DNA from 4 places in the Brevibacillus sp. FSL K6-6036 genome. Region 1 is predicted to be linked to each of the others. Evidence: riboswitches for the same ligand, from Rfam matches in the RefSeq annotation. Region 1 holds a riboswitch; each other region holds the start of a gene.
What was found. Region 1 has a riboswitch for lysine ahead of NST37_RS07900 (aspartate kinase). Riboswitches for the same ligand answer to the same signal wherever they lie in the genome.

Region 1 (3,117 bases):
CATACATGCCGCCTGAACGAATTTTGCGCTCTCTGGCCCTGGAATGCGGAATCATTGCCGGAGCCGTCAACAGGTGGCAGGGCAGGGAGCCGGAGGTGCGAATGGAGCTGGCCGAGAAGGGGAGCGTCTTGATCTCTTTGGCTGTTTGAATGCGTGATTCTTCTGGTGCCATCACCTGAACAAAAGTCCCGGATCAGCTTCCCTATATTTATATAGAAGAAACAGGAAAATGGAATCAAATGCGCCTCGCTGCAATGAACAGCCAGACGGTCATATTTAACCCCCCTCTTCAACGAAAAGGGGGGAGGCGACTCTTGTATGTGGTTGTGCTTACAAACTGTGCACCACGGCTTCTTCGCTTACGTCCAAGCCGTAGGCCGTATGCAAGCTGCGAACTGCCAGTTCCGTAAGTTCTGCGGGAATCACGCAAGAAACCTTGATGTCGGAGGTGGATACCATTTTGATCGTGATGTCCTGCTCGGCCAAGACGCGGAACATCTCGGCGGCAACCCCCGGATTGTTCACCATGCCGGCACCGACGATCGATACCTTGGTCAGGCCCTCTTCATGATCGACTTTTTCAAAGCCAAGCTCTGCCTGATTGGAGGAGAGGGTTTCCAGCGCTTTTGGCAGGTCGCTGGCAGCCACCGTGAACGAGATGTTCGTCACGTCCGCATCATAGGAGCTTTGGATAATGATGTCTACGTTTACCTGGTTGTCAGCCAGCGTATTGAAGAGGCGGGACAGGGTTCCCACTCGCGCAGGCATGCCCACGACCGTCAGTTTTGCCACATCTTCATCATGTGCCACGCCGCTTACTACTCTTCCTGTTTCCATATTGGCAACCTCCTCTACGTACGTACCTTCTTCAGCCGTAAAACTGGATCGGACGACGAGCCGCACTTTGTATGTTTTGGCCGCTTCCACAGAGCGCGGGTGAAGAACACCGGCCCCCAGATTGGCCAGCTCCAGCATTTCGTCATATGAGATACTGTCCAGCTTTTGCGCGGACGGAACGACCCGCGGATCGGCCGTATACACGCCGGCCACATCCGTAAAGATCTCGCATCTGTCGGCATTCAGGCCGGCTGCAAGCGCTACGGCAGAAGTATCGGAACCGCCTCGTCCCAATGTGGTTATTTCTCCTTCGGCACTGACCCCTTGAAACCCTGCCACAATGACGACACGTCCCCGGGCCAGTTCCTTTTGAATCCGCTCGGTTTTGATTTCCGTGATCCGCGCTTTGCTGTGGATCGCTTCTGTTGTGACACCAGCCTGCCAGCCGGTGAGAGAAATGGCGTCATAGCCGCGCTGATGCAGAGCCATGGACAAAAGTGCGATGGAGACCTGTTCACCTGTCGCCAAGAGCATATCCATCTCGCGCTCCGAAGGGTAGGCGGAAATTTGTTTGGCCATATCCACCAGCACATCTGTCGACTTGCCCATCGCGGATACGACAATGACCATATCATGGCCCGCTTTTTTATATTCAATAATCCGGTCTGCTACTCGAAAAATGCGTTCAATGCTACCAACGGAGGTCCCTCCGTATTTCTGCACGATCAACCCCATGCGGCTTCTCTCCCTTTTCCTTGAATAGACCAATGTCTCTATGGATATTCTCTGTCGAAACGAAACGTTGCATGAGTCTTTTCCTTATCAAAAAAGGCAACGACAAGGAAAATACCTGCCGTTGCCTACGTAATAGACAATATCGGTTCCTCCTTCCCTGGACCACGCAAGCCGCTGGCACAAAGCATGACAGTACAGCCCCTGTCATCTACACGCAGCAGACTCGTGAGATAGCTCTCCATCCGGCAATGGGGTATTGCTCGGATGACAGTCCTGTATTTGTTCAACACAGGCCCAGCACGCAAGGAAGCGGGTCTTCCCTCCGTACTTCGGCGAATCCCCCTTTCCGCTACCCGTCAACGATCCCGATCTCAGGGTGGTACTCATGGTTTTCGCGCCTCTACCTCACTCCAATAAAGGGAAGTGAGGTTACATATTCTGTTTGAAAGGGATTATATCACGCAAAAGGCAACGGTTCAAATATTATTTTGAACAATTTCTCAGCTCACATCTTCCTGAGATGGGCGATAATCTCCCGGGCCAGCTTGTCGCCAATCCCGAGCTGCCTGAAATCCTCGACAGTCGCCTCTTTCATCTTTTTCAGCGAACCAAAATGCTGGAACAGAAGCTTGCGCCGTTTTTCGCCGATGCCGGGAATGTCGTCCAACTGGGAAGAGAGCATCGTCTTTGTCCGGGCCTGCCGGTGAAACGTAATCGCAAATCGGTGGACCTCATCCTGCACGCGCTGGAGCAGGTAAAACTCATAGCTGTCCCGCTTCAGCTCGACCGGCTCGGGCGGATTCCCATAGAGGAGCTGGGCAGTCTTGTGCTTTTCATCCTTGGCCAGACCGCATACCGGGATGTAGAGCCCCAATTCATTTTCCAGCACATCCATCGCAGCGCTGATCTGTCCTTTGCCTCCGTCAATTACGATCAGGTCGGGCAGCGTCTGGTTTTCCTTCAGCAGGCGCGTGTACCGGCGCCGGACTACCTCGCGCATCGAGCCGTAGTCATCCGGCCCCTCGACGCTTTTGATCTTGAATTTCCGGTACTCTTTTTTGTCCGGGCGTCCATCCGTAAACACGACCATCGCAGAGACCGGCTCTGTCCCCTGAATGTTGGAGTTGTCAAACGCTTCGATCCGGTGCGGGGTTCCGATCCCGAGAATATGGCCCAGATTGTGCACAGCCTGAATCGTCCGGGCATCGTCCTTGGACATGAGCGCAAATTTCTCCTGCAGGGCGATGCGGGCATTCTCGCTGGCCATCTGCACCAGCTCCCGCTTTTTGCCGCGCTTCGGCGCATGCACCTTCACGCCCAGCCACTCGGCGAGCAGCTCCGGATCGCTTTCCTCCGGCAGCAGGATTTCCCGGGGGAGGGCATTCTGCTTGTCAAAGTAAAACTGGCTGACGTAGGACATGAAATCCTCTTTTTCGCCGCCGTAGTAAGGAAAAGAGGTCGTATCCCGCTCAATCATTTTGCCTTGCCTCATATAGAAAACCTGGACGCACATCCAGCCTTTCTCTACAGAAAATCCGATGATGT
Region 2 (3,117 bases), 480 kb from region 1:
AGGCGGTGTAGTTTTGGCCAAGCACGACGATGAGGCAGATGATGAAGGCGAGGATCGGTCCAAACGGGAACCATTTCGCCCGGTAAGGCAGTTGCTTCAGATCGTAGCCTTGTGCCAGATACGCCTTGCGGAAGCGGTAGTGGCTCACCGCAATCCCGAGCCAGGCGATAAAGCCGGACATCCCGGAAGCATTCAAGAGCCAGACGTAGACGGTGCCATCCCCGAACAGCGAGGACAGAAAGGCAAACATCCCGATAAGCGTTGTCAGCAGGAGGGCGTTGGTCGGCACGCCACGGCTGTTCACTTTGGCAAAAAGCTTGGGAGCTCTTCCTTCTTTGGCGAGAACATACAGCATCCGCGTAGACGCGTACATCCCGGAGTTGCCCGCCGAGAGGACGGATGTCAAAATGACGGCGTTCATGACAGAAGCGGCAAAGGCAAACCCCGCTTTTTCAAACACCAGCGTGAACGGGCTGACTGCAATGTCCGTAATGTCGCTGTTTATGAGATTCGGATTGTCGTACGGGATCAGCATCCCGATGACGAAGATCGCAAAAATATAGAACAGCAGGATGCGCCAAAAGATTTGCTTGATGGCTTTCGGAATGTTGCGGGCCGGGTCCTCGCTCTCGCCTGCGGCAATCCCGACCAGCTCGGTTCCCTGGAAGGAAAAGCCGGCGATCATGAAGACGCCGAGCATCGCCATAAAGCCGCCGCTGAACGGCGCATCTCCCTTGGTAAAGTTGTGGAAGCCGACTGCTTCGCCGCCCATAATGCCAAAAATCATCAATACGCCGACGATGATAAAGATGATGACCGTACTTACTTTGATCAAGGAAAACCAATATTCGGATTCGCCGTATCCTTTTACTGATAACATATTTAAGCCAAACATAAGGACGAGGAAAAGCGCGCTCCAGAGAATGGACGGCGTGTCCGGGAACCAGTATTTCATGATGAGCGCACCGGCTGAAAGCTCGACGGCAATCGTGATCGCCCAGTTGTACCAGTAATTCCATCCGAGCGCGAAGCCGAGGGACGGATCGACAAATTTGGACGCATAAGTGCTGAAGGAGCCGGATACCGGCATGAACGCCGCCATCTCACCGAGGCTCGTCATCAGGAAAAAGACCATCAGGCTGATCGCTATATAGGCAACCAAAGCACCGCCCGGACCGGCAGAGTGAATGGAGCCGCCGCTCGCCAGGAAAAGTCCGGTACCGATCGATCCGCCGATGGCGATCATCGTCAAGTGACGGGCTTTCAATCCGCGTTGCAATTGATTGGAAGACATAAAATAAAAACACGACCTTTCTCTTGATTTGCGGGAAGGAAGGCCGGAAATAAAAATACCACCACAAGCCAAAAACGGCAAAAGGGCGGTATGATCCAATCCCCACCAAGCCTTCACGGAAGATAGCACACCACGCTTGCTCGGCTGGCAAACGTGACAGTTCTGTCCCTTGTCGGGTACAGCCCCAGCCTGTGTGTACAGAGAATACACGGCAGACTTCGGCAGCTTTTCCTTCTTCTGGAGTCATCAATCTTCTCTGGATCTCGTACAGAATAATATAAAAGCCGCGACCTCTATCCTCATCGTGTCTGATGAGGATAATTGCTATGAGATTATGTTATGGTTCAAGTATATGGGTTTTTCCTTTAAAATCAAGTGTGATTTTGTGGCAGTGAGGTCCGGGACATCGCGACGGTCTATTATTTTTGGTTTATCGAAGCTGGAGAAGGGTACGAAGGAAAAGAGGGCCATGCTCTGACAGTATGAAGATTATGGTGTGGATATGACAGCTAATGGGATCGCAGGCTGCAAAAAAATGTGTAACAGATGCTACAAAAACCATCTAGTCATCTGAGTCTTTATTCATGGTAAAATAGTACCATAATTAGGAATGTTAGATGTCTTCCCTTCAAAGACACTGCACAGCTCGAACGCAAATAAAGGAAAGAGGTGAGCCGTTTTCATGAAGCGGAGTCTGCATCGACTGTTTTTGATGTGCCTCGCATTTCTGATCTGCTTTACCGGTTTTTCGCTGGAATGGACAAGCAGTCCTGCTATGGCTGCGTCGGCGGTAAATCGCACGAACGATCCGTTAAACGGGGATTGGTCCAAGCCGTATGCCGTAAAGTACGATACGACAGAGGCCGATCTGATGGTCCGGGTCGGGGATATCGACAATCTGGGCGGAGGCTGGCCGAACGGCTACGATCCATTTTCGGGAAAAAGCACAGGGGCCCCATATCCGAAAGTAACTCACCAGCCGACCGATCCGGCAGGAACGGACCAGCTGATGGTGATCAGCTCCTTTCAATATCCGGATTTGCGGAACCCCAAAAATGATGCCAATGATCATGTGGCGGACGGCTATACCCGAAACAATTACAGCAAGACAGCCAATCCGGTCGTTCCCATCAAGGTAACCTTTGACACGAAAAACACCCCGATCGAAGGGGCCATTCTCCAGATGTTCATCAATGACTATCAGCCGCGGAAGTATCCGGGGCGGGTCAAATATACAGCCGAGCTGAACGGCGTCCGGGCGCCGTTTCTGGAGAACGTTATCAACTCGCTCAACCAGCATGGGCCGATCGGAAAGCTGATCAGCGTCCAAATTCCGGATGAATACCTGCCGCTCTTGAAGGACGGAAGCCTGACCATCCTTCTCGATGACAAGACGACGCGAAATCCGTACGGAGACGGCGCAGCCATCGATTTTGTCAAGCTGCTGATCAATCTCGGAGAGTACAAGCACACCGGTACGATCAAAGGCAAGGTTACGGATTCGGGCTCGCCTCCCAAGCCGCTCGCGGGTGCTGTCGTATCTGCCGGGGGAATTGTTTCGGCAGTGACGAATGCGAAAGGCGAGTACATCCTCCAGGATGTCCCCGCAGGTCTGGTCTCTGTGGAAGCGGCCAAGGACGGGTACATCCCGCAGCTCAAGCTGATTGAAAACTTTGAGGCAGGAGACACCGCTATACTGGACTTTCAGCTCGCCCCGCAGCCAAGCGACAACGCCTACCTGCAAAATCTGACGGTAAAAGGGGAGACACTGGTCCCGCTTGAGCCCGGCTTTGACAGGTCGCAAGGCAGCTATGACGTTCATT
Region 3 (3,117 bases), 1.7 Mb from region 1:
GCTGCTCAGGAAAGGCTGCCCGCAGATCTTCCAAACGATCCCACAGGTATTGCGTCACATCCTGCAATTGACTTTGGAACGCTGCGTCCAACAGTTCGTCCAGAACTGCATTCCCCAAGGCGGCAGAGAGCGGTGACGGCGCAAACGTGGTGCCGTGATCACCCGGCTTGAACAAGTCTTGCAGTTTTTCGCCTGCGATGACACCCCCGAGCGGAAGCCCGCCCCCTACTCCTTTGGCAAAAAGAATGAGGTCCGGTGTCACAGCAGCGTGTTGAAAAGCGAATAATTTGCCTGTCCGTCCCATTCCTGTCTGAATCTCATCCATTGCAAACAAAGTGCCTGTCGCCTGGCAGATCGCCGCCACTTCCTGCAAATAGCTTTCAGCCAGAGGGACGACACCGCCCGAGCCCAGCACCGGCTCCATCAAAACGGCAGCAGGACGGCGTTCCTCACAGACAGCGCGAAGCTGATCAATGTCTCCTGCCTTCAGCTCATAGACCGGAAAATCGGGCTGAGGAAAATCCTGATAGACGTGAGGCTGTCTGGTCAGGCGAAGAGCTCCCAATGTCCGGCCGTGAAAGCTGTTGGACAGAACCACGATGCCTGAGCGTCCCGTACCTTCGGCAGCCGTCCATTTGTGAATCAGCTTGATAGCCGCCTCGGTCGCTTCTGCTCCGGAATTGGTAAAGAAGACTTTCCCCGGGATGGTATGCTCGATCAGCCTCTGCGCCAGCTTGATCGCAGGGGGATTGAGGAAAATATTGGAGATGTGCAAAAATTGCTCCCCTTGCTCCCGCAGGGCCTGAATAATCCGCGGGTGAGAGTGGCCGAGCACGTTTACGGCAAGTCCGGTAAACAAATCGAGATATCCCTTGCCATTCGTGTCGTAGAGGTAATTTCCCTCGCCCTTGGCGATAGCGATCGGCAGTCTTTTGTACGTAGAGACGATGTATTGTTGATCAAGCGAACGCCAGTCCATGCCTACCCTCTCCCTTACAGCTGTCTCAGCTCCTGCTTGATCTCCGTCTTGGAGCGTGTCTTTTCGTCGATTTGCTTGATAATGCGTGCGGGCGTACCAGCTACTACCACATTCGGCGGAACGTCCTCGATAACGACAGCTCCTGCGGCTACAACGGAGCCTTTTCCGACGCGAACCCCTTCCAAAATGACCGCATTTGCTCCTACCACGACATCGTCTTCGATAACGACCGGAGACGCAGATGGCGGTTCGATCACGCCGGCAATGACAGCACCTGCGCCGATGTGGCAATTTTTCCCGATCGTTCCGCGTCCGCCGACGACGACGTTCATGTCGATCATGGTGCCTTCTCCGATGACGGCTCCGATGTTGATGGAAGCTCCCATCATGATGACAGCGTTGTTGCCGATGCTCACCTGGTCGCGAATGATTGCGCCTGGCTCAATGCGTGCCTGAATGTTTTTTGTATCCAAAAGCGGAATCGCAGAGTTGCGGCGGTCGCTCTCCACTACATAATCCGCGATTTTATCCGCATGCTGCTCCAGAACAGGCTGGATTTCCTTCCACTCCCCGAAAACGACTCCCGTGCCGCCGTTCAAAAAGGCTTTTGCGCTGGGACCGAAGTCGATGCCGTCCAAATCCCCTTTGAGGTATACCTTTACAGGCGTTTTCTTTTCGCTTTTTTGAATAAACGAGATAATTTCATTGGCATCCATCATGTTCACAGTACTTCTCCTCCACTTTTCTTGAAATGAATGTAGAAAAAGCAATGAGTGCAAACGCTATACTCATTGCTTTTTGATACCGGACAAGCAAACGTAAATAGCGCTCCATAAGAGAAACTTCTCCTATGACAGGATGATCATTATTCACGAGCACCCCAGCCCTGCCGCCAATGGGGATGCGGCCAGAACTTCGGCGCTTTGGCCTTTTCTCCTCTTCCCTTTCCCCATTCCTGATGAAAAGAAGTACTCATCCGCAGCGCGCCTCTATTTAGAAGGCAATATGCAATTGTTCAGCTTTACTTACCCTGTACTGTACCAAATTCCGTACCCGGTGGCAACTGTTGAATCGAGAGTGGGCCGCTCCTGCTGGACGGCATTGTCAGCGACTCCCTTTTCCCTCTTTTCAACAGTCCTGATTCATGCTAAACTTTCCATCCACCCTATATGTGAATAGGAGGCTGAACCTGAAGATGTTTGCACCTTCTGCGTTTCTTGTTCGTCCCTTGTCTGCAAGCGATGCCCCTGCCCTGGCCTCTTTGCGGCAACAAAACCACCAATTTCTGCAGCCTTTTGAACCCATCCGCCCCGCTTCTTTTTACACAATTGAAGCGCAGTACCAGCAGTTGGAGGAGGCAGAGCGAAGCTTTCGCGAAGGGACAGGCTATTCGTTCGGCATTTTCGTCGGCCCTGATCAAACCCTCGTCGGCCGCGTCAACCTCTCCAATATCGTGCGCGGAGCCTGGCAAAACGCTACACTCGGCTATTTCCTCGATCAATCTCATAACGGCAAAGGAATAATGACCAGAGCAGTAGGAGAAGTCATCCGATTTGCGTTTACCGAAGCAAAGCTTCACCGGGTTCAAGCTGCGGTCATGCCGCGCAATACAGGCTCGATCAAGGTTCTTGCGAAAAACCGATTTCGCGAAGAAGGACTGTCGCTTCGCTATTTGCAAATCAACGGTAAATGGGAGGATCACCTGATCTTTGCCATTACCGCCGAGGAGCTGGAGACGACGTAGGAGCGGCAGCATCACTTAATCTGGACGGTTGCAATTCAGAAAATCGGTTCAATAATTCGGTTCGGCGTTTGGCTGGGCAATTTGTTCGGCCGATTCGGCCATTTGGGCTTTTGTTCACACTACAGCTACGCCTCCGTGCCAAGCCGCTCGAGAATCCTTCTCTTGCGATACAGCATCATGCCCGTCTCCGCCACGTCACGGACAGACGAGCGATTCAGATAAGCGCCGAAGAGCATTCCCGCGACCGGTACGATCTGAAACAGCTTTTTCCACCCGAAATTTTCCGTGTAGGTCACCACTACCTCTCGCCAGCCCTGAAGCTGAGAGAGTACATCCCGCTCTTTGGAAGGATTGTCGAAAGAAGACAGCTCCTCCAGGATCGCCTGCTTTCCTA
Region 4 (3,117 bases), 1.7 Mb from region 1:
GGAAGTATCCTTGATATTGATGACAAACTGGTTCCCCGTTGCCGGCAGGATATTGCGAATCACTTGCGGCAGCACGACATTCATCATCGTTTGCACGTGATTCATCCCAATCGCATGGGCTGCTTCAAACTGTCCCTTGTCAATCGAAATAATCCCGCCGCGAACAATCTCGGCCATGTACGCTCCCGTATTAATCGACACGACGAAAACGGCGGCCAGAATCCGGTCCATATCAACCCCGAACGCCAAGGCGGAACCGTAGTAGATGACCATCGCCTGCACAATCATCGGTGTTCCCCGGAAAAATTCGATATACGTAGCTAGAATGGCATTGACTGCTTTCAAAATCGCCCTTTTGGCTCCCCGCTCCGGAACGGGGATCGTCCGGATAAGCCCGATCAATAGGCCAATGATGGCTCCCAAAATCGTTCCGAGCAAAGCGATGAATAGGGTCATTCCCGCTCCGCGAAGGAACATGGGCCAGTTTTCGGAAATGATTTTTACAATCCACTCGAAGCTCATCGTTCTCCTCCGTTCATGCAGGGAAGCTCCCCTGCCCTATGCGCATAAAACCGACTGCATGGAGATGCAGCCGGTTCGCAAGCGATTATTGTGCTGCTGGTTGATTTTTGATGGCTGTATCCATGATCCTGGTACGCTCTTCCTCCGAAATGCCGGATAAAATCTCATTGATTTTTTTCGTCCATTCACTGTCTTTTTTCACGCCGACAGCGATGGCCGTATCATCTTCCGAGGTCGTAAATCCATCCGTAAACTCGACCATGGCAAAGTTCGGGTTGGCCGTGGAGGCACTGACGGCTTCCGGACGCTCAGAGACGTAACCGTCGATCATTCCGGATTCAAGCGCTACGCGCATCGCCGGGAAGTTGTCCATCGCAGGCTCTTGAACGACGCCCTCGATTTGATTGATCACGGAATAGTGGAATGTATTCAATTGGGCAGTCACTTTTGCCCCTTTGAAATCCTGGATGGAAGTAGCGTTCTCGTATTTTCCGCCTTTTTTCACGACCATGACCAAATTGGATTTATAGTAGTTGTCCGAGAAATCGATCGTTTGTTTGCGCTCTGCAGTTGGAGACATCCCTGCAATGATCGCATCGATTTTGCCGGAGGTTAATGCAGGAACAAGGCCATCCCACTCCGTTTTCACGATGACCAATTTTTTGCCCAGGCCATCCGCAATCTTTTTCGCAATTTCTACATCGTATCCGCCTGCGTACTCCGCATTGCCGTCGATTTTCACAGCACCGTTGGAATCGTCCATTTGGGTCCAGTTGAACGGAGCGTATCCCGCTTCCATCCCTACCTTGAATGTTCCCTCATCGGTTGAGGCAGATTGCGAGCTGCCTCCGCCTGCCCCACATCCTGCGAGCAAAAGTACAGCGGATAGAAACATAGCTATGAATGATGACTGTTTTTTCATGGTTCATTTTCTCCTTTGGCTTCTGGTTTTTTGGCTGAAAAAATGCAAAAAGCGACCTGAGATAGACTCAGGTCGCACTACAAACATAGTTGCCCAAATACCTCTCTTTTCCCAGATGAGATAGCACAACTCAATAAATCGGGTCATTTATTGAGACAGTCCTGCAGCTCTTAACTGCAGACCCAGCAATGCAATACCGAGAAATATTGCAAGCTTCGGCGACATTTCCTTCTCCCTGGCATCAACGCTTTCTCGAACTCCGCCAAGGACTGTTAAATATCGCAACCTCTACCTCACTGTTTTAAGTGAGGTCCATATTCAATTATGTTTTTGAGTTTACAATGTTATGTTAATTCTGTCAACCTGGGTCTTTTCTCCAAATGATGCTGGCAGACTATTTTTTGCGTTCCTGTATGCGCAAAAAGACTTATTCCTCTCATCAATGTATGGGGGCGAGGCTCTCCATGAATGTTTTCCGCTCTTCTTCGTTGCTGTTTGACTGCAGATGATAATAGCGAAGCTCGTTGTATTTCGTCTGACTGTCCAAGTCTTGTTTCGGCAGAAATACTGCTTCCCACACACCTTGTTTGTTTAACGAATTATCCATATCGACCACATAATTGCCGACTATCTCAAACCGATCATCGGATTTCTGACTGTTGCCTTTATTTGCGTACCACTCGATCATCGGATGGTAGTCGTATGTTGATTTCTTCATTTGCAGAAGTTCAATGTACGTATCGCTGTTTACGTACGAGATTAAGAGAGACCCTTCATTTAGATCCAAGAGCGTTTTTTGTTCAGTATAACCATCCGGCAGAGACTCCGGTAAGAATACTTGAAAGCTCAGTTTTTTTATTTTATCAATGCTTACAGTAGAGCTCGCACAAGCAGCCAGCAGGAAACAGACGACGAACGGTACCAATCTCCTTATAAACATAGCATCACCCGTATTTTATCATTTGTTACTTACCATAGCGGGGACTCCCATCCTCTTCCTGTCCCTTGGAAAACAGCCTTGAGCCAATTCCACCAGCTGAGGCCGACCAGCAAACGGCTTGATTTGATTGCTTGTTACAAACTTTATGACACGAGTCATAAACATCTCTTTACAGGTGTGAATGTTCCCTCGCTCTTTTCATGGCTACACTAAGACTACATGAAATTCATACGCAAAAGGGTGAGGGATATGGAACAACGCAAAGAAAGAATCCGTCTTCTTGATATTCTGCGAGGCTTTGCAATCCTCGGGACGTTAGGGACAAACATATGGATTTTCGCCCATTTGGGGGATCTTACCTACCTTACGACATATGATTATTCTGGGTGGTGGGCAAAAGACGATCTCATCAGGATGATCGTGTTATTTCTCGTCAACGGGAAGCTGCTGGGATTGTTGACAATCATGTTTGGAGTTGGACTTGAGCTAAAATATCAGCAAGCCATTCGCAAAGGGAACGCTTGGCCTGGAATCTATATTTGGGTATCCTCGCTTTTATTCCTGGAAGGCTTGCTGCATTTTACCCTGGTCATGGAGTATGACATCTTAATGAGCTATGGCATAACTGCAATGATCGTCGCCTACATCGTCAAAGGCGGCGACCGCTTGATATCCATAACGATGAAAGTGCTTGGAAGCCTGCATGCAACTGCCATCCTGGGGATCCTGGTGA

Region 2: another riboswitch for lysine. It lies ahead of NST37_RS05685 (amino acid permease); the one in region 1 lies ahead of NST37_RS07900 (aspartate kinase).
Region 3: another riboswitch for lysine. It lies ahead of dapD (2,3,4,5-tetrahydropyridine-2,6-dicarboxylate N-acetyltransferase); the one in region 1 lies ahead of NST37_RS07900 (aspartate kinase).
Region 4: another riboswitch for lysine. It lies ahead of NST37_RS24555 (transporter substrate-binding domain-containing protein); the one in region 1 lies ahead of NST37_RS07900 (aspartate kinase).

The regions. Positions count from the first base shown of each region.
Region 1 is NZ_CP150173.1:1,574,089-1,577,205, reverse strand. Features, by position in the region: gene NST37_RS07905 (DUF2507 domain-containing protein) at 1-149, shown strand, start outside; gene NST37_RS07900 (aspartate kinase) at 331-1,572, opposite strand; lysine riboswitch at 1,796-1,983, opposite strand; gene uvrC (excinuclease ABC subunit UvrC) at 2,078-3,117, opposite strand, start outside.
Region 2 is NZ_CP150173.1:1,092,805-1,095,921, forward strand. Features, by position in the region: gene NST37_RS05685 (amino acid permease) at 1-1,294, opposite strand, end outside; lysine riboswitch at 1,410-1,598, opposite strand; gene NST37_RS05690 (cadherin-like beta sandwich domain-containing protein) at 1,977-3,117, shown strand, end outside.
Region 3 is NZ_CP150173.1:3,296,125-3,299,241, forward strand. Features, by position in the region: gene NST37_RS16555 (acetylornithine transaminase) at 1-979, opposite strand, end outside; gene dapD (2,3,4,5-tetrahydropyridine-2,6-dicarboxylate N-acetyltransferase) at 994-1,704, opposite strand; lysine riboswitch at 1,795-1,979, opposite strand; gene NST37_RS16565 (GNAT family protein) at 2,175-2,723, shown strand; gene NST37_RS16570 (EcsC family protein) at 2,849-3,117, opposite strand, start outside.
Region 4 is NZ_CP150173.1:5,056,854-5,059,970, forward strand. Features, by position in the region: gene NST37_RS24550 (amino acid ABC transporter permease) at 1-522, opposite strand, end outside; gene NST37_RS24555 (transporter substrate-binding domain-containing protein) at 608-1,444, opposite strand; lysine riboswitch at 1,558-1,743, opposite strand; gene NST37_RS24560 (hypothetical protein) at 1,884-2,162, opposite strand; gene NST37_RS24565 (DUF418 domain-containing protein) at 2,634-3,117, shown strand, end outside.